One region of the Brenneria goodwinii genome, then DNA from elsewhere that is predicted to be linked to it. Evidence: riboswitches for the same ligand, from Rfam matches in the RefSeq annotation. Region 1 holds a riboswitch; each other region holds the start of a gene.
What was found. A riboswitch is a leader RNA that binds a small molecule or an ion and turns the genes downstream of it on or off. The one in region 1 is predicted to bind thiamine pyrophosphate.
Positions count from the first base shown of each region.

Region 2: it holds a riboswitch for thiamine pyrophosphate, as region 1 does, so the genes downstream of both, thiC (phosphomethylpyrimidine synthase ThiC) here and thiB (thiamine ABC transporter substrate binding subunit) in region 1, are expected to answer to the same signal.
Region 3: it holds a riboswitch for thiamine pyrophosphate, as region 1 does, so the genes downstream of both, thiM (hydroxyethylthiazole kinase) here and thiB (thiamine ABC transporter substrate binding subunit) in region 1, are expected to answer to the same signal.

Region 1 covers NZ_CP014137.1:5,190,320-5,197,110, reverse strand. The annotation lists gene sgrT (glucose uptake inhibitor SgrT) at 17-181, opposite strand; gene sgrR (HTH-type transcriptional regulator SgrR) at 272-1,930, shown strand; TPP riboswitch at 1,972-2,090, shown strand; gene thiB (thiamine ABC transporter substrate binding subunit) at 2,187-3,173, shown strand; gene thiP (thiamine/thiamine pyrophosphate ABC transporter permease ThiP) at 3,149-4,759, shown strand; gene thiQ (thiamine ABC transporter ATP-binding protein ThiQ) at 4,743-5,390, shown strand; gene adhE (bifunctional acetaldehyde-CoA/alcohol dehydrogenase) at 6,520-6,791, shown strand, end outside.
Region 2 covers NZ_CP014137.1:3,917,738-3,924,528, forward strand. The annotation lists gene hemE (uroporphyrinogen decarboxylase) at 1-586, opposite strand, end outside; partial or broken gene nudC (NAD(+) diphosphatase) at 652-1,425, opposite strand; gene rsd (sigma D regulator) at 1,529-1,996, shown strand; TPP riboswitch at 2,147-2,291, shown strand; gene thiC (phosphomethylpyrimidine synthase ThiC) at 2,404-4,353, shown strand; gene thiE (thiamine phosphate synthase) at 4,350-5,000, shown strand; gene ACN28R_RS17445 (HesA/MoeB/ThiF family protein) at 5,002-5,751, shown strand; gene thiS (sulfur carrier protein ThiS) at 5,748-5,948, shown strand; gene ACN28R_RS17455 (thiazole synthase) at 5,950-6,732, shown strand; gene thiH (2-iminoacetate synthase ThiH) at 6,732-6,791, shown strand, end outside.
Region 3 covers NZ_CP014137.1:557,349-564,139, forward strand. The annotation lists gene ACN28R_RS02545 (ABC transporter ATP-binding protein) at 1-233, shown strand, start outside; gene ACN28R_RS02550 (ABC transporter ATP-binding protein) at 234-1,214, shown strand; gene ACN28R_RS02555 (amidase) at 1,248-2,423, shown strand; TPP riboswitch at 2,600-2,695, shown strand; gene thiM (hydroxyethylthiazole kinase) at 2,736-3,530, shown strand; gene thiD (bifunctional hydroxymethylpyrimidine kinase/phosphomethylpyrimidine kinase) at 3,527-4,333, shown strand; gene fbaB (class I fructose-bisphosphate aldolase) at 4,543-5,592, opposite strand; gene psiE (phosphate-starvation-inducible protein PsiE) at 6,132-6,539, shown strand; gene yegS (lipid kinase YegS) at 6,612-6,791, opposite strand, start outside.

The sequences.
Region 1 (6,791 bases):
TACCCGAAACTTACGGTTATAACCAGTGGCGGTACTCTTCTTCCGACATGTTTTCTATCTGCCACTGCGTCGCCTGCTGCAATAATTCCACCCGCTGTTGAACCGATATCCCGCTCAACCATTTAGATTGACCCGCAGCAAGATAGGCTTGATAGAACCGATACAGTGATGAAACTTTCATAATCCACCTCCCCGCTTTCATTGCATGAAAGTATCGACGTAATATAGGGAAAGATAAATTGATGACTTTAGTGCGGGGAGTTCCTCTTTTATGCCTTCATCTCGTTTGCAACAACAGTTCATTCGCCTGTGGCAACGCTATCAAGGGCAAACCACCGACACGACGCTGCAAGAGCTGGCCGGGGTATTAAGCTGTTCTCGCCGCCATATCCGTTCACTGCTCGGCGCCATGCAAAAACAGGGATGGCTTATCTGGCAGGCGGAAGCCGGGCGGAGTAAACGTTCGCAGTTGACCTTTATCTACACCGGACTGGCATTGCAGCAACAGCGGGCCGAAGACCTGTTGGAGCAGGATCGCATCGATCAGTTGGTACAACTGGTCGGCGATAAACAAACCGTGCGGCAGATGCTGCTTTCGCACCTTGGCCGCAGCTTTCGCCAGGGTAAACATATTCTGCGCATTCTTTATTATCGTCCGCTGCGCAATCTGTTGCCGGGATCGGCGCTGCGCCGTTCGGAAATGCATATTGCCCGCCAGATATTCAGCGGGCTGACCAACATAAATGAGGAAAATGGGGAACTAAAACCCGACTTAGCCCATCACTGGCAAATGTTGTCGCCGCTGCACTGGCGGTTTTATCTGCGCCCTTCCATTCGTTTTCACCACGGACGGGAACTGACCATGGCGGATGTCATTACCTCGCTCACCCGGCTTGCCGCGTCCCCGCTGTTTTCACATATTGAGAAGGTGACCTCCCCCATGCCGTTTGTGATTGATGTCCGGCTGACCAGCCCCGACGACTGGTTGCCGTGGCTGCTTGGCAGCGTTTCGGCGATGATTCTGCCGGAAGAGTGGCGAACCCTGCCGGATTTCGCCAGACACCCTATCGGAACCGGTCCTTACGCGGTAACGCGCAACAACGACAATCAACTTAAAATCAAAGCATTCGATGACTACTTCGGCTATCGGGCGCTGATTGACGAGGTCAACATCTGGGTGATTCCCGACGCGACAGAGATGCATCCCTACTCCCCGCATCTGGAATCGGATGATTCGTCGCATAACCAGTTGGAAAGCCGCATGGAAGAAGGCTGTTATTTCCTGCTGTTTGATGCTCGTTCGGCGCAGGCGAGCCAACTGGAAGTGCGCCGCTGGCTGTGCCAGATATTCAATCCGATCGCCCTGCTGCGTTATGCGGATATTTCGCACCAGCGGGACTGGTCGCCAGCCTATGGTCTGCTCCCCCGCTGGCATCACCAGGAACGTATCGAGCCACAGGGAAAACCCAAAGATCTGCAACGGATCACCCTGACAATCTACCGGGAACATCCTGAATATAGGGTTATCAGCGGCATCATGGAAAAAGTGCTGCAAGAACATGGCGTGCAACTCGACTTACAGACAATCGGTTACGAAGAGTGGTATCGCGGCGAAGCGGAAAGCGATATCTGGCTATGCAGCAACAACTGCTACTTGCCGCTGGAGTTCTCGCTGTTCGCCCTGTTTTACGAGCAGCCGCTGATACAGCATTGCCTTAATGAAGATCTGCACGAGGACGCCGGCCTGTGGCGCGGCAAGGCGTTGCCAATAGCGGAATGGAGTGAAAAACTTATTGCCAGTTGTCAGTTACATCCACTGTTCCACAACTGGCTGCAACTTCAGGGGCAACGCAGCATGCGGGGCATCCGCATGAATACCCTGGGATGGTTTGACTTTAAGTCCGCCTGGTTCGCGCAGCCGGAAAACTAAGCGTCTCGCTTTCGCCGTCACCCATAAGTCTTTACAATAGAGCGTTCTCAACGGGGTGCGGAAGACGTGTAATGCCTATGCGACACGTCTTGCGCTGAGAAAATACCCGTCGAACCTGATCCGGTTAATACCGGCGAAGGGATTTGAGAGTGCTCATCGCTGAGACTCAAAGACCTTTGCCACCCTATGATGACAGGAGTGCAAAGTGTTAAATATCACATTACTCAAACAACCGTTGTTAAAACGTTCAACGTCAATATTGAAAAAAATCCTTCCCTGCCTGTTGCTGGCGTCGGCCTCCTCTTTCGCTAAACCGGCGCTTACGGTTTACACCTATGATTCTTTCGCTTCCGAATGGGGGCCAGGGCCGGTCATTAAAACGGCCTTCGAAAAAGAGTGCGACTGCGAGCTGAATTTCGTCGCGCTGGAAGACGGGGTCTCGCTGCTGAACCGCCTGCGTATGGAAGGGAAGAACAGTAAAGCGGATATCATTCTGGGGTTGGACAACAACCTGTTGCAGGCGGCGGAACAGACCGGGCTATTCGCCAAACACGGCCTGGATACCAAGGCTGTCGTTGATATCCCCGGCGGCTGGGACAATACGACCTTTGTTCCCTATGACTATGGCTACTTCGCGTTTGTCTATGACAAAAACCGCCTGAAGAATCCGCCCCAAAGCCTGCATGAGCTGATCGACAGCACGGAGCCGTGGAAAGTCATTTATCAGGATCCGCGCACCAGTACGCCTGGATTAGGACTGCTGCTATGGATGCAGAAAGTATATGGCGATCAAGCCCCGCAGGCATGGCAAAAACTGGCTAAGAAAACGGTTACCGTCACCAAAGGCTGGAGCGAAGCCTATGGGTTATTCCTAAAGGGTGAAGCCGATCTGGTGCTCAGCTATACCACCTCCCCGGCATACCACATCATTGAAGAGAAGAACGATAACTACGCCGCGGCGAACTTTAGCGAAGGACATTATCTGCAAATTGAAGTCGCCGGACAGCTTGCCGCCAGTAAAAATCCGGCGCTGGCAAAACGCTTTCTGCAGTTCATCCTGACGCCCGCATTCCAGCAGGCGATCCCAACCAAAAACTGGATGTATCCGGCAATCAAAACCGATCTGCCGGCCGGATTCGCCCATCTCGCCGTCCCGGAGAAAGCCTTGCAATACAGCGCGCAACAGGTTGCAGAACAGCGGAATAACTGGATTCAGGCATGGCAACAAGCCGTCAGTCGTTGAGTAGCGGAAGTCTGTGGCCGGGATTGCTGGCCGCCTCGCTGTTAATCTTGGTGGCGGCGCTGGCTTTCAGCGCATTGTGGCTACAGGCGCCGGAAAGCCAATGGCGAATGCTCTGGCATGACAGCTATCTGTGGCATGTTATCCGCTTTACTTTCTGGCAGGCGTTTTTGTCTGCCTTACTGTCTACCACGCCGGCTATTTTCCTTGCCAGAGCGCTCTACCGCAGACGTTTTCCCGGCCATCGTCTGCTATTGCGGCTATGCGCCATGACCCTGGTGCTGCCGGTTCTGGTGGCGGTTTTCGGCTTGCTGAGCATATATGGCCGTCAGGGATGGCTGGCGCATCTGCTGGAGATCTTCGGCCTGCCGTATCATTTTTCCCCCTATGGGCTGCAAGGCATTCTGCTGGCGCATATTTTTTTCAACCTGCCGCTGGCGACCCGCTTGCTGCTGCAATCGCTGGAAAACATCGCCACTGAACAACGTCAGTTGGCGGCTCAACTGGGGATGAATGGCTGGCAGCATTTTCGCATTGTCGAATGGCCCTGGCTGCGTAGGCAGATCCCGCCGGTGGCCGCACTTATTTTTATGCTCTGTTTCGCCAGCTTTGCCACCGTGCTATCGCTGGGTGGCGGACCGCGAGCGACCACCATCGAGTTGGCGATTTATCAGGCGCTGAGCTTTGATTACGATCCGTCCCGCGCCGCATTGCTGGCGCTGATTCAGATGACCTGTTGTCTTGGGCTGGTGCTGCTGAGTCAGCGGCTGGGCGGGGTTCTGCCGGTTGGCAGCACGCAGCAACTGGCGTGGCGGAACCCGCAGGACAGCCTGTTCAGCCGGCTATGCGACACGCTGCTGATTGGTGCGGCGTTACTGCTGATCGTGCCACCGCTGCTGGCCGTCGTGGTAGACGGCGTCAACCCGTCCCTGCTCATGGTATTACAGCAACCCACGCTGTGGGAAACGTTGTTCACCTCGCTGCGTATTGCGCTGGCGGCGGGCGCTATTTGCATCATCCTGACGATGATGCTGCTGTGGAGCAGCCGGGAACTTAAGCTGCGCCAGCAACCGCTCTATGGCCAGTTGATGAATCTGAGCGGAATGCTGATCCTCGCCATGCCCGGTATTGTGCTGGCAACCGGTTTTTTCCTGTTGCTGAACAATACCATCGGGTTGCCGGAATCGCCTTATGGATTGGTGGTGATCACCAACGCGCTGATGGCGATACCCTATGCGCTAAAAGTGTTGGAAAACCCGATGCTGGATGTCGCCGAACGCTATAATCGGCTCTGTCTGTCGCTGGATCTACGCGGCTGGCAGCGGTTAAAAATTATTGAACTGCAGGCGCTGAAACAGCCGTTGGCCCAGGCATTGGCGTTTGCCAGCGTGCTGTCTATCGGCGATTTTGGCGTTATCGCGCTATTCGGCAACGAGCAGTTCCGCACCTTGCCCTTTTACCTTTATCAGCAGATTGGAGCCTATCGCAGCGTCGACGGTGCCGTTACCGCACTGTTGCTGATGCTGCTCTGCTTCACGCTGTTCACTCTGATTGAAAAACTGGCGGATCGTGATGATCTCTCTCGATAAACTGACCTACCTCTATCAAGGTTTTCCCATGCGTTTTGATTTGCACGTCAACGCTGGAGAGCGCGTGGCGATTCTTGGCCCCAGCGGCGCCGGGAAAAGTACGCTCCTGAATCTGATAGCCGGTTTTCTGATGGCCGATAGCGGTAAGTTGCGTCTGAATGGGGAAAATCACCGCCTCACCCCGCCATCCAAGCGACCGGTATCCATTCTGTTTCAGGAAAACAATCTCTTCCCTCACCTGACCATTGAGAAAAATATCGCTCTGGGGCTGCATCCCGGTCTGCGGCTCAATGACGAACAGCGGGACACGCTGAGAAACATTGCCGAGCAGGTTGGATTAACCGAGCTACTCAATCGCCTGCCGTCTCAGGTTTCCGGCGGTCAGCGGCAGCGCGCCGCGCTGGCCCGCTGCCTTGTTCGCCATCAGCCTATTTTGCTGCTGGATGAACCGTTTTCCGCGCTCGATCCGGCATTGCGGCAGGAAATGCTGCAACTGTTGGAAAAGGTCTGCGACGAACGTCGACTCACGCTGCTGATGGTGTCGCACAACCTGGATGATGCGAGGTACATCGCCAGCCGGACGATGACCGTGAATGACGGCCGCATTATCGACAACCGCCCGCTTGATTAACCCGTCATGGCTGCGACGATAAGACGATGCCTGGCGTTCATTTTAAATACTCGCCAAACAGATAATCGAAAATGTCGGACTAAAATAAAAGCGCTATTTTTTTAACATAAATGCTCCCTCCACACACCATATTGTGATCTATCCGGTTATTCTGACAAAAAATTTAAATTGATACGTGAAACGCAACAAAAAATAAAATATGCTAACAATTAATCAATATAGGTCATCATGATTATCACCTGATGTAATCATGAGATCATCATCACAAATAACAGTAACAAAACCACCGTCTTTAATCGGAAATATAAGAACACTTTTGATTTTACTCGTTATTCCGTTCGTCTTCAGGAAATACACATATACCCGATAGATTTCTAGTTACATGAATTTCCAGGAGTTTACTCCAGAAAATGGTCAGGATATGTAAGAAAATCCGGCAAAAATGCAGCTTGCGGGATAAAGGTATAAATCCATATTTCTGGCCTTATTTTCATTATCTTTCTACTGTCGCATGGCAAATTAAACTGCATCAATGCCGGTAGAAAAATAATCATTACATAAAACCAAAGAATTATTAACACTAGCGCAACAAGATACTTTGATAGAGATTGATAATAAAAGATCTGTTTTTTTCTGATGTTATCTCTAATTAGCAACAGCAAACATGAAATAATTAGCTTGCTATTGTTAATTCCCGCTCAAAATAACGAGCCGTCAGTTAACAGAATCGCTATCAATAAATTTGTTATCAATCTCAATCAAAGTCTCCAATTTGATACGGAATATATTTCTCTCGGCATTCGTTACCGCAACCGATGCCGTAGAGGTGGAAGCAAAGCCCTGGCAAGAGTGCGCGATGCGTCGGTATTAGTCTCGTGAGTTCTTGCCGCCTTATTCAGGGAAAGCCCCCTGGCAAGATATCTATCCTAAATAGTTCGAGTTGCGGGAAGGCGGCGACGCCGCAAACATCCAGGCGCTTACTGAAGTCAAGTGACTGGAGAGCGCGACAAATCTGCTCCTGGCAAATTTGCACGCCGTTTGCAGCGTAGGTTCACGGATGGGCCAAGCAGCACAGCCAACGCGCCAGCGACATGAAATATGACGGATAATTGCTTAATTGGAGACCACCATGGCCGTTACACAAATTGATGATCTTGATACTTTGGTTGCCCGGGTGAAAAAGGCCCAACGCATCTATGCCGATTATACGCAGGAACAGGTGGATAACATATTCCACGCTGCAGCGCTTGCCGCCGCCGCCGCCCGCATTCCGCTGGCGAAAATGGCGGTGGAAGAATCGGGAATGGGCGTAGTGGAAGATAAAGTGATTAAAAACCACTTCGCATCCGAATACATCTACAACACCTATAAAAATGAGAAAACCTGCGGCATCCTGTCTGA
Region 2 (6,791 bases), 1.3 Mb from region 1:
GCGCGTTCAGATAAAGAATGACGCTGTCCGCCAGCTTATCCAGCAACAAATGCAGGGTTTTCGGCTGGGCAAACATCATTTTTTTAATGATGGTAAATGCCTTACTGCTGCCGCCTTCAACCATATAGGTGGCTAATGTCCAGGGGCTGCCGGAAAAACCGATCAGCGGCACCGCGCCGGCAAGGTTCTTGCGGATGGTGCGCACCGCATTCATCACATAAGCCAATTCCTGTTCCGGATCGGGAACCGGTAAATTCACCACATCGGCGTGACTGGCAATCGGAGACTGAAAACGCGGGCCTTCGCCCGTTTCAAAATAAAGCCCCAGCCCCATCGCATCGGGAATGGTCAGGATATCTGAAAACAGGATCGCCGCATCAAGATCGTAACGCCGCAAAGGCTGCAGCGTGACTTCACAGGCCAGTTCCGCATTTTTACACAGCGACATGAAATCACCGGCCTGGGCGCGGGTTGCCTTATATTCCGGCAAATAACGCCCCGCCTGACGCATCATCCACACCGGCGTTACATCGACAGGCTGGCGTAACAACGCCCGCAGGTAGCGATCGTTTTTCAGATCAGTCATCTGTTTTTCCTTTCGTTATCATCCCGGTGCATCACGCCGCCGTTGATGGTAATACGTTCGTTACCGTTCTCATGATAGGCGCGGCACAACGCCACCGTGTCCTCTATCAGTCGGCGCGCCACCGTGCCCGGCGGCGGTAAAAGCGGAAGGCGGTCATAGCGGAACCAGCCGGCATCCCGCAGCTCTGAAGGATCGTGCTGAACTTCGCCCCCCGCATAGTCGGCCATAAACGCCATCATCAGCGAGTGCGGGAAAGGCCAGGGCTGAGAACTGATATAACGCAGGTTCTTAATTTCAATACGGCTCTCTTCCATCACTTCGCGAGCCACCGTCTGTTCCAGCGTTTCCCCCACCTCGACAAACCCGGCCAACACCGTATACATATTGCCCCGGTGACGATTATGCTGCGCCAGTAAAATCTCATCGCCCCGCCGGATCGCCACGATAATACAGGGCGCGATCTGCGGATAATAACGTTCCTTGCAGTGCAGGCACAGGCTGGCCAGTTCGGTTTTACTGCGCACCATTTCATGGCCGCAATAGCCGCAGAACTTGTGAGCGCGGTAAAACTCCGCCAGTTGCACGCCCCGGCCGGCCATTTGAAACAGGCTGGCGTCCTGATCGATAAGTTGGCGCACAGACGTCATACCGGATTCCCGGTTCCGGCAAACCAGCCACATCGGTTGCCCCTGCCACTCGCCGATCCTGCGAGCGGTTTCACCCTGCAAAGACCAACTTTCCGCCGTTCCCTGCGGTAATTCTCCCTGAGGAAGCCATATTTGATTCGAGTGACTGACCACCCACCATCCGGTTTCGTCACCTTTTAGCGTTTGTTCCATATCGTTTATTGCCCCATTATCACTTCACTAGCCCTTTACCATTCAGGGTGATTTAGCTAACGTTCATAACCAACGGCTATTTTTATCATTCACGGAGCCAATAATGCTAAACCAGTTACAAAGCCTGACTGAACTCGTCGGTGGCAATAATGCGTTAATCGACCAGTGGCTACAAGCGCGTAAACAGCTCCTGATTACTTACTACCAGTTGGTTGGCATCAAGCCCAACAAAGACGCATACTCACGCCTCGATGAAAAAGCGTTGGATAACTTTCACCAGAATCTGGTTGATTATCTTTCAGCCGGTCACTTTCATGCGTATGAACGGATATTGCAGGAAGCCGCTGCCTTAAGCGAACAGAAGCTGTCGCAGTCTGCAAAGCTTGATTGCGCCTTACAAGACAACACGCAACAGATTATGGACTTCTATGACGGTCACCTGGCGACGTCAATCGATCATGACAACTGTATAGCATTCCAGCAAGCGCTCTCCAACGTCGGCGAATTGCTGGAAGAACGCTTTACGTTGGAAGATGAAATGATTCGTCTGGTTTGTGATAATCAATATTGAGACCAATCATAAACCGATCATCCTCCCGCTGAAAGCCTCGGTCTGATGAGCAAAACACCGCTTTTCTTCACAGACCGGGCAGGCAGTCTTTGACATGCACCGCCTGCCGTCCTACAGTGTCATCGTTGTAATCAGCCTGCTAACAGTGGGGCTATCTTGTCGGAGTGCCTAGCGCGTTTCCGTTTGTTGTTTCTTTTCAACAAGCAATGAAAATGCACGGGCTGAGACCGTTAATTCGGGATCCGCGGAACCTGATCGGGTTAATACCTGCGAAGGGAACAAGAGTAATATGCCTGATTAACCCCTAGATGTCGTTTCCGCGTTAATCTGCATGGCATCAATTCTGTTATTACTCCCTCCGAACTCCAGACAAGCAATTTTCCCTTTACGTGTTATAGGAACTTGCTATGTCTACAGAAAAATCGCGCGCAACATCGCCCAAAACCAACCGTCGTGAGCAACGAGCCGCCGCCCAGCAATTCATTGATACATTGCAGGGCATGGCATTTCCCAATTCCCAACGTATTTACCTCACCGGTCCGCGTGAAGATATCCGTATCCCAATGCGCGAGATCGAGCTCAGCCCGACGCTAATCGGCGGCAGTAAGGATAATCCGCAGTACGTCGACAATGAACCGATCCCAGTTTATGACACCGCCGGTCCGTACGGCGATCCGGCTTTATGCCCGGATGTGCGTATCGGACTCAACCGGCTGCGATCGAACTGGATTGCCGAACGTAACGACACGGAAACGCTGCCCGGCGTCAGTTCCGATTTCACCCAACAGCGCCTGGCGGATGCCGGACTCGACCATCTTCGTTTCGAACACCTGCCCCGTCCCCGCCGCGCCAAAGCGGGAAAATGCGTGACCCAACTGCACTATGCCCGTCAAGGCATCATCACCCCGGAAATGGAATTCATCGCGATACGTGAAAATATGGGGCGCGAACGCATTCGAGGCGAAGTGTTACGCCAGCAGCACCCCGGCCAGAGCTTCGGCGCCAATTTGCCGGAGAACATCACTGCGGAGTTTGTGCGTCAGGAGGTCGCCGCCGGCCGCGCCATCATTCCAGCCAATATTAACCACCCCGAATCCGAACCGATGATTATCGGCCGCAATTTTCTGGTGAAGGTGAACGCCAACATCGGTAATTCCGCTGTGACCTCCTCCATCGAGGAAGAAGTGGAGAAGCTGGTGTGGTCAACCCGCTGGGGCGCGGATACCGTGATGGATCTGTCCACCGGGCGTTATATTCATGAAACCCGCGAATGGATCCTGCGCAACAGCCCGGTGCCGATTGGCACGGTTCCCATTTATCAGGCGCTGGAAAAAGTTAACGGCGTGGCGGAAAACCTGAACTGGGAGATGTTCCGCGATACCCTGCTGGAGCAGGCGGAACAGGGCGTCGACTATTTTACCATTCACGCGGGCGTGCTGCTGCGCTATGTCCCCATGACCGCCAAACGGCTGACCGGCATCGTCTCCCGCGGCGGCTCAATCATGGCGAAGTGGTGTCTGTCGCATCATCAGGAGAGCTTTCTGTATGAACATTTCCGCGATATTTGTGCAATCTGCGCCGCGTATGACGTCGCGTTGTCGTTAGGAGACGGCTTACGCCCCGGCTCGATTCAGGATGCCAACGATGAAGCGCAGTTTGCCGAACTGCATACGCTGGGGGAACTGACCAAAATTGCCTGGGAATACGATGTACAGGTCATGATTGAAGGGCCGGGACATGTGCCGATGCAGATGATCCGCCGCAATATGACGGAAGAGCTGGAACACTGCCATGAAGCGCCGTTCTATACGCTTGGCCCGTTGACCACCGATATCGCTCCCGGTTACGACCATTTCACCTCGGGTATCGGCGCGGCGATGATCGGCTGGTTCGGCTGCGCCATGCTCTGCTACGTTACGCCCAAAGAGCACCTCGGGTTACCTGACAAAGAGGATGTAAAGCAGGGACTGATTACCTACAAAATCGCCGCCCACGCCGCCGATCTGGCGAAAGGCCACCCCGGCGCGCAAATCCGCGATAACGCCATGTCCAAAGCGCGCTTCGAATTTCGCTGGGAAGATCAGTTCAATCTGTCGCTCGATCCCGAAACCGCTCGCGCCTACCACGACGCCACGCTGCCGCAGGAATCCGGCAAGGTCGCCCATTTCTGCTCCATGTGCGGACCGAAGTTCTGCTCGATGAAAATTTCGCAGGAGGTTCGTGATTACGCGGCGCGGCAGGAAGCCGAAGCCAAACCGATCGAAGTGGGAATGGCGCAAATGTCGGAGGCGTTTCGGTCCCGCGGCGGCGAGCTTTACCACAGTGCCACCAGCCTGCAAACGGAGGAGAGCAAATGACAACCGCTCAGACAACGACCCCCTTTGCCCCCACCGCGCACCGGCTCGGCCTCTACCCGGTGGTGGACAGCGTAACCTGGATTGAACGGCTGCTCGGCGCGGGCGTTAAAACGATCCAACTGCGTATCAAGGATCGTACCGATCAACAGGTCGAACAAGACGTTATGCAGGCCATCGCATTAGGCCGCCATTACCAGGCCCGATTGTTTATCAATGACTACTGGCGGCTGGCGGTAAAACATCAGGCCTATGGCGTTCATCTGGGGCAGGAGGATCTGGACACGGCCGATCTCTCCCTCATTAAACAGGCCGGCCTGCGCCTCGGCGTTTCCACCCACGACGATCGGGAATTGGCGCGCGCGATAGCCATCAACCCTTCGTATATCGCACTGGGGCATATCTTCCCCACGCAGACCAAAGAGATGCCCTCGGCGCCTCAGGGAATCGCCGAGCTGACCCGCCATGTGGCGGAGCTTGGGGAGCGCTTCCCAACCGTCGCTATCGGCGGCATCAGTCTGGAGAGGGTTCCCGCGGTATTGGCCAGCGGAGTCGGCGGCATTGCCGTGGTCAGCGCAATCACCCAGGCGCCGGACTGGCGCCAGGCCACCGCGGCATTGCTCCGTATGATTGAAAAGCGGGAGGTGTAATGTGTTAAGCGACCAAGAATTTCTGCGCTATAGCCGCCAGCTTCTGCTGGAAGACATTGGGCCGGAGGGCCAGGAGAAGCTCAAGTCCGCCAGCGTTTTGCTGGTAGGGCTAGGCGGACTAGGCGCCCCCGCATCGATGTATCTGGCCGCAGCCGGCGTCGGCACGCTGCTATTGGCGGATGATGACAGGCTGCATCTGACCAACCTCCAGCGGCAAATTCTTTACCGCACGGCTGATGTAGACAAACCCAAGGCTGAACTGGCGCAACGGCAGCTACAGGCATTAAACCCAAACGCGGAGATCGTCGCCCTGACTGAGAGACTCGGCGGCGAAGCGCTGTATCAGGCGGTTAACCGCGCCGATGTGGTGCTGGATTGCAGCGACAATATGGAAACCCGCCACGCCGTTAACGCCGCCTGTGTTCATGCCGGAAAACCGCTGATCAGCGGCAGCGCGGTCGGTTTCAGCGGACAGTTGCTGGTACTGACGCCCCCTTACCATCAGGGCTGTTACGCCTGTCTGTATCCCGATGCGGCAGAGCCGCGGCGTAATTGCCGCACGGCGGGCGTGCTCGGTCCGGTCGTCGGCGTCATCGGCACGCTACAGGCGCTGGAAGCGATCAAACTACTGGCCGGCTTGCCTTCGCCGCTGAGTGGAAAGCTGCGGCTGTTCGATGGAAAACAACAAAGCTGGAACACCCTGCAGCTCACCCGCGCGGCCCATTGCCCGGTCTGTGGAGAGCCGGCATGAAAATTACCCTAAACGACCAGACTATCGAGCTGGCGGACGCACTGACCGTCGAAGCGCTGCTGACACAGTTAAACCGCCTGCAACCCGGTACGGCGCTGGCCATCAATCAGACCATTATCCCACGTGACGCCTGGACTCAGCATCAGATTCAGGACGGGGATGATATTTTGCTTTTTCAGGCCATCGCGGGAGGATGACATGCTGCAAATTGCCGATACAACTTTTACATCCCGGCTGCTAACCGGCACCGGAAAATTCGCCACGCCTGAAATCATGCTGGCGGCCCTGCACGCTTCCGGTTCACAACTGGTCACCATGGCCATGAAACGCGTTGACCTGAAAGGCGGCAACGATGCGCTCCTCGCTCCGCTACGCCAGTTGGGTATCAAGCTGTTGCCGAACACTTCCGGCGCCAAAACAGCCGATGAAGCGGTGTTTGCCGCCCAACTGGCGCGTGAAGCCCTGGGCACGCATTGGGTGAAACTGGAAATCCATCCGGATATGAAATATCTGCTCCCCGATCCGCTCGAAACCTTGAAAGCCGCCGAGCGATTGGTCAAAGACGGCTTTGTCGTGCTGCCCTATTGCGGAGCAGACCCGGTGCTGTGCAAACGGCTGGAAGAGGCGGGGTGCGCCGCCGTCATGCCGTTAGGCTCGCCAATCGGCTCCAATCAGGGGCTGCAAACCCGCGATTTCCTGCGCATCATCATTGAGCAGGCGCGCGTTCCCGTGGTGGTGGACGCCGGGATCGGCGCGCCCAGCCACGCCACGGAGGCATTGGAAATGGGGGCGGACGCCGTACTGGTCAATACCGCCATTGCCGTCGCCCGCGATCCGGTAAAGATGGCGCAGGCATTCAGGATCGCGGTGGAAGCCGGCGCGCTGGCGAATCAGGCCGGACTGGGAAATAAACAGTACATCGCCAGCGCCACCAGCCCGCTGACCGGTTTTCTGCACCAGCAAACGGAAGGAGCTATCTGATGGAAAACGACTTTCAAACCGTCTGGCAACAGCTCGACTGGGATGACCTGACCCTGAGG
Region 3 (6,791 bases), 730 kb from region 1:
CGGCGCGGCGCACGCTCAGGTCTCCGTTGAGCGGCGATCCTCCCAGCCCGATAAATCCGCCCGGCGGCTGCCGCTTTCACACGCGTTGCCCGCATGCCGAAGCCGTGTGCAGCCAACGCGCGCCGCGTTTGTACGCTGCAGCGCACCAGCATTCCGCCGCCTGTCTGATGGTTGAACCCGGCGCGGGACACTCGCAGAGTCCTGACAACCTTATCCTGGTTAAGGAGGCATGAATGGCAGAGCAACCCATGGTTGATGTGCGCGATCTTAAGGTCCGGTTTCGCAGAGGTAACCAGACGGTATCGGCGGTAAATGGGGTGAGTCTGGCGGTGGCGCGTGGTGAAGTGCTGGCGCTGATCGGCGAATCCGGTTCGGGTAAAAGCGTCACCCTACGCGCCTTGATGCGTCTCCATCCTGAACGCACCACCACCATCGACGGCCAGATTCATATAGACGGTCAGGATGTGATGGCGTTTTCAAAAAGGCAACTGCGGGCCTTGCGTGGACCGGTGGCGGCGATGGTCTTTCAGGAGCCGTTATTGGCGATGGATCCGGTCTATACCGTCGGGGCGCAGATTATCGAAGCATTGCGGCAGCATCGTTCGCTCTCTTATGCCGAGGCGCGGCAAGAGGCGCTGGACGCGCTGCGGCGCGTGCGAATTCCCAGCCCCGAGCAGCGGCTTGACGCCTACCCGCATGAAATGTCCGGCGGGATGCGCCAGCGGGCGATGATCGCCCTGGCGCTGGCATGCCAGCCCCGGCTATTGCTGGCCGATGAGCCAACCACCGCGCTGGATGCGACGGTGCAAATTCAGATTCTGATCCTATTGCGGGAATTACAGCAGGATCTCGGTCTTTCCATTGTGTTCGTCACGCACGATATCGGCGCGGCTGTCGAAGTGGCCGACCGCGTGGCCGTGATGTACGGCGGTCGTATTGTTGAACAGGCTCCGCTACAGGAGCTGCTGAACAATCCCCTCCACCCATATACCCAGGTGCTGCTGAGCACCCGCCCCAAAGGCGGACTGCGAAAAGGCGAGAGGCTGGTGAGTATTCCCGGCTCACCCCCGGACCTGATGCGTTTGCCTGCCGGGTGCGCTTTTTCTCCGCGCTGTCCGCGGGCCAGTGACAAATGTCATAGCCAATTGCCAGATTCACAAAACGTCATTGCCGGACACCAGGTCCGTTGTCATCACTGGATGACCGCTCACTAAAGCGAGTCGGCTTCATCAATTTAAGGAACCACGATGCAAGATAATGCTTTTGCCTTTATGCCTTACCCTCCGGTCGCCGTTGAGCATGCGCCTCACGGCCCGTTGGCCGGTTTCACCTTCGGGGTGAAAGACCTGTTCGACGTCGGGGGGTACCCTACCGGGGGCGGAAACCCCCATGTGCTCGCCATGTCAGGCATAAAACCGCGTACCGCGCCCACGGTACAGCGACTGCTGGATGCGGGAGCCGAATTTGTCGGGAAAACGCATACCAATGAGCTGGCGTTTTCCATGAGTGGTAAGAATATGCACTACGGCACCCCGCGTAACGGTGCCGCGCCCGATCGTATTCCCGGCGGATCGTCATCGGGGTCGGCGTCGGCGGTCTCCAACCATCTCTGTGATTTCGCCCTCGGCACGGATACCGGCGGTTCCGTACGCACCCCGGCCAGCTACTGCGGACTGTATGGATTACGCCCCACCCACGGCCGTATTTCTCTGGAAGGTTGTCAGCCGCTTAGCCACAGCATGGATACGGCAGGCTATTTTACCCGCGACGCCGGGTTGTTCGTCAGGGTGGGCGAGTGTTTGCTGGGTGAAGACGATGCGCCGCTGCCGGATCAGCCGGAATGGACGATCGGCGATGCGCTGTTTGCGCTGCTGCCTGCCGCGTCGCAAACGGCGTTGCAGCCCGCGTTGGCAAAGATTAACGCGGCCGTCGGCGAACTGTTGCCGCTGTCGGGCGATCTGCCTTCGCTGGAGGACGCCTACTGGGCCTTTCGGTTTATTCAGGGACGCGAAGCCTGGCAAGCGCAGGGTGAAAAAATAAAACGTTATGGTTATGTGCTGGGGGCCGATGTGGCCGGGCGTTTTGCCTGGGGCGAATGCGTGACGGATGAGCAGTACCTCAACAGCTGCCGCAGGCGCGATCATTGGCGAGATGAGTGGCGGGCGCTGGTGGGAAACCGGATTCTGGTCTTGCCCACGGTGCCGGATGTCGCGCCTTTGCTGAGCGCCAATGAGGCGGATATCGAAGAAACCCGTCGTTTATCCCATCACCTGTTGTCCATTGCCGTATTGTGCGGGATACCGCAGGTCAATCTGCCGCTGGCGCAAAAAGAGGGGGCGCCGCTGGGGATTTCGTTAATTGGTCCGCGTGGCAGCGATCTGAGTCTGGTCAAAGCCGCCGCGCGGGTCGCGGCATGTTCGTAACATCGCCGAACCGGGGCCGCTTGCTGGTGACGGCAAGCCCCCCCATTGACCTTGGCCGCCATCCTTTTTTGTTCCGCGCTTACTTGTTTTCCGTGACGCCCCGCATTTACAAGTCATGATGCGGGCAGTATTCTGTAAGCGGCAAGGCGTAAGCCTGCTGTAAAATCTTCTGATTTTTCAACGACTCGGGGTGCCCTTCCACGTGAAGGCTGAGAAATACCCGTTGACCTGATCTGGATAATGCCAGCGTAGGGAAGTCTCGGTATGCCAACCAACCGGTTACCGCCTTCTTGAACGCCGGTTGGGGGAATGATGAATACTCGACCTGTCGATTTACCGGCTGCCCATGCGGCGGCATCGTTAGCGCAATTTCATGCGTTGTCTCCTTTAGTGCACTGTCTGACCAACGATGTGGTGCAATCATTTACCGCCAACGTGTTACTGGCGCTTAATGCTTCGCCCGCCATGGTGGTGGATCCGGATGAAGCCGCACAATTCAGCGCGATGGCCGATGCGCTGCTGATTAATGTCGGAACGCTGGAGCGCGATCGCGCCGATGCCATGTTGGCGGCGGTCAACAGCGCCAATCAGTCCGGTACGCCCTGGGTGCTCGACCCGGTGGCGGTCGGCGGGCTGACTTTTCGTAGCGAATTTGCCCGTGAACTGCTGCAACTAAAACCGGCGGCCATTCGGGGAAACGCCTCAGAGATCATGGCATTGTCCGGGCTAAGTGCGCAGGGGCGCGGCGTCGACAGCGCTAACGACTCGTTTACCGCGCTGCCCGCCGCCCATGAACTGGCTCGCCGTCTCTCCACGGTGGTCGCGGTGACGGGCGAGGTGGACTATGTCACGGACGGTTCTCGCAGTTGGGCGATTAGCGGCGGGGATAAAATCATGACCCGCGTGGTGGGAACCGGCTGTGCGTTATCCGCCGTGGTCGCCGCTTTCTGTGCGCTGGAGGGCGACCGTTCACAGCACGTGGCGACGGCCTGTTATGTCATGTCGCTGGCGGGGAAACGGGCAGCCGTGCGGTCTCAGGGGCCGGGCAGTTTTATTCCGGCCTTTCTGGATGCGCTTTATCGTCTGCGTACGGAGGCTCTGGCATGAAACGACGTATTAATGCGTTAACCATTGCCGGCACCGATCCCAGCGGCGGGGCGGGGATCCAGGCCGATTTGAAAACGTTCTCCGCGCTGGAGGCTTACGGCACTTCGGTGATCACCGCGCTGGTGGCGCAGAATACCCGCGGCGTTCAGTCCGTCTACCGGATTGATCCGGCGTTTGTGGGCGCCCAGCTTGATTCCGTGCTGAGCGATGTGCGTATCGACAGCGCCAAGATCGGCATGCTGGCGCAGGCTGATATTGTCGACGTGGTGGCGGAACGCTTGCGCCGTTACACCATACCTTATGTGGTGTTGGATACGGTTATGCTGGCGAAGAGCGGCGATCCGTTGTTATCGCCCGACGCGGTGGCGTCGATCCGCCGCCGGTTGTTGCCTAATGTCTCACTGATTACCCCTAACTTACCGGAAGCGGCCGCCCTGCTTGATTGTCCACCGGCCAGGAACGAGCAGGAGATGTGCGCTCAGGGACAGGAACTGCTGAGTATGGGCTGTCAGGCGGTATTGATGAAAGGCGGGCATTTAAGCGAGCAAGAAAGCCCGGACTGGCTGTTCTGCCGGGGGCAGGCGCCGCAGCGTTTCACCTCCCCACGCGTCGATACCCGGCATACGCACGGTACCGGTTGCACGCTCTCCGCGGCGCTGGCGGCCCTGCGGCCGCGTTGTGCTGATTGGCCGGCGACGGTCGCCGCGGCGAAAAATTATCTGCAACAGGCGCTTGAGCAGGCCGATACGCTGGAAGTCGGGCAGGGGATCGGTCCGGTGCATCATTTCCATGCCTGGTGGTGAGTTGAGGGGGGAAAAGCGCTGGTGCCGCTCATTAGGGTAAACACGGCGATGAGGTTCACGCAGGGAACCTCGCGCCGTGGTCGCCCCGGATCTCTCGATCCTTAAACGAGCGGTATGCGCGGCGTTAGCCTGGATTTGATGTGATTGTCCGGCTGCGCCGTGCAGGCGTAACCGCGCCAAAATCCGCGAGCCGGACAATCCCTGGCGGGTTATGCGATAGTTATACTTTTATCAAGATAGGTATCCTGCACGGCGTTGATCAGCGCCACGCCCTCTTTCATGGATTTTTTGAATGCCTTACGGCCGAGGATCAGCCCCATGCCGCCCGCGCGCTTATTGATCACCGCGGTGCGTACGGATTCCTGTAGATCGTTATCGCCGGCGGCGCCGCCGGAGTTGATTAGCCCGGCGCGGCCCATGTAGCAGTTGGCCAGTTGGTAACGCACCAGATCGATCGGGTGATCGGTGGTCAGTTTGTCGTAGACGCGGTCATCGGTATAGCCGAATTTGATGGCGCGATAGCCGCCGTTGTTTTCCGCCATTTTCTGCTTCACGATATCGGCGCCGATGGTGGCGGCAATATGGTTGGCCTGGCCGGTAAGATCGGCGCTGGCGTGGTAGTCAACGCCGTCTTTTTTGAAGGCCGGGTTGCGCAGATAGGCCCACAGCACGGTGACCATGCCCAGTTCGTGCGCGCGTTCGAATGCGCTTGAGATCTCTTCGATCTGACGGCGCGACTGCTCGGAGCCAAAATAGATGGTGGCGCCGACGGCGACCGCCCCCAGATTAAACGCCTGCTCAACGCTGGCGTACAGCGTCTGGTCGTACTGGGTCGGATAACTCAGGGTTTCGTTGTGGTTGAGTTTGACCAGAAACGGGATCTTGTGCGCGTAGCGGCGTGAAACCGACGCCAATACGCCATAGGTGGACGCCACGCAGTTGCAGCCGGCTTCGATCGCCAGTTCAACGATATTTTTGGGGTCGAAATAGAGCGGATTGGCGGCGAAAGACGCGCCGGCGGAGTGCTCAACTCCCTGATCGACCGGTAAAATAGACAGATAGCCGGTACCGGCCAGTCGGCCATGGTTGAACAGCGTCTGCATGGAACGCAGCACGCTGTTGGGGCGATTGTTATCGATCATCACCCGATCGACGAAGTCGGCGCCCGGCAGGTAAAGGTTTTCAGCAGGGATAGTGGTACAGCGGTGTTGCAACAGATCTTCCGCTTCCTTACCTAATAACTGTGTAATATCGGTCATGATTAACTCCTGGTTAGGCTTTTTCTTATCGCCGTCTCAGGTGATTGCGCTTGTTATTCCGGGGGTACAGCCATTACGGCCCCTGCGTCAGTCCCAGGATGACAGGTGAAAAATGTTACGGCGTAATGAAAAAGTGATGATGGACGTCGTTGAGGCAGGATGAATAACATCCTGACGATTCAGAAGAAACAATAGATGCGATCGCCGATAAATGCCATTTTGCACCGCAAATTAGCCTCGTTTTGTGAACCTCCAAGGGTTTATCGCCGTGAGTGACGAACAGACGGAACGTTTTGTTTAACGAGAGTAAAAATGGAATATGGAAACCGCCGGTTGACGGAATCGCGGCGTGGCTTTTCACGCGAAGACGGGTGAAGGAAGCCCATGCCGGCAGCGAGAAAAACCACGGGCGGGATATTCGGGATTATTTTCGCTAATTTTGCTTACAAATAAGCAGGTTGTCTCCCTGATAAAACATAAGGGTGATAACCTGTGAACGATAAGGCATGACTGATGTAATTGGATGTGAGGGAATAAGTATGGCGGCTTCAACGCGCAGCATCATGGTTTCAAAAGGACTCCAGACGATACTCAATATTGGATTGCTGATATTGGCTATTATTCTCGTGATTTTTCTGGGGAAAGAGACCTATCATCTAGCGCAAGTATTGCTGATTACCAATGAGAAGGATTCATCCTATCAATTGATTGAAAGTATTGTGATTTACTTTCTGTATTTTGAGTTTATCGCCCTGATCGTGAAGTATTTTCAGTCGGGATATCATTTCCCGTTACGTTATTTCGTTTATATCGGTATCACGGCGATTATCCGGCTGATTATCGTCGATCATAAAAATCCGCTCGATACGCTGATTTACGCCGCCGCCATTTTGATGCTGGTCATTACGCTGTATCTGGCGAACAGTAATCGCCTGAAGCGCGAATAACTTCCCGGCTGCCCCCAACCCGGCTATTCGCCGGGCGGGGACGTGGCGAATATTCGTCAATGGCCCGCCGGATTATCCCAGCAATGGGCACTGCGGCGGCAGGCGGCAATAAATGGCGGCGGGAACCACTTCAATCAGGAACCGTTTGGCGTTAAACGGTTCGCCATCCAGATTAAAGGTCATTTCATTCGGCGCGGTAATCTCTAACCAGGGCAGGGCGGCTGAAATCATATTCGGGTTTTGAGTGCCGGT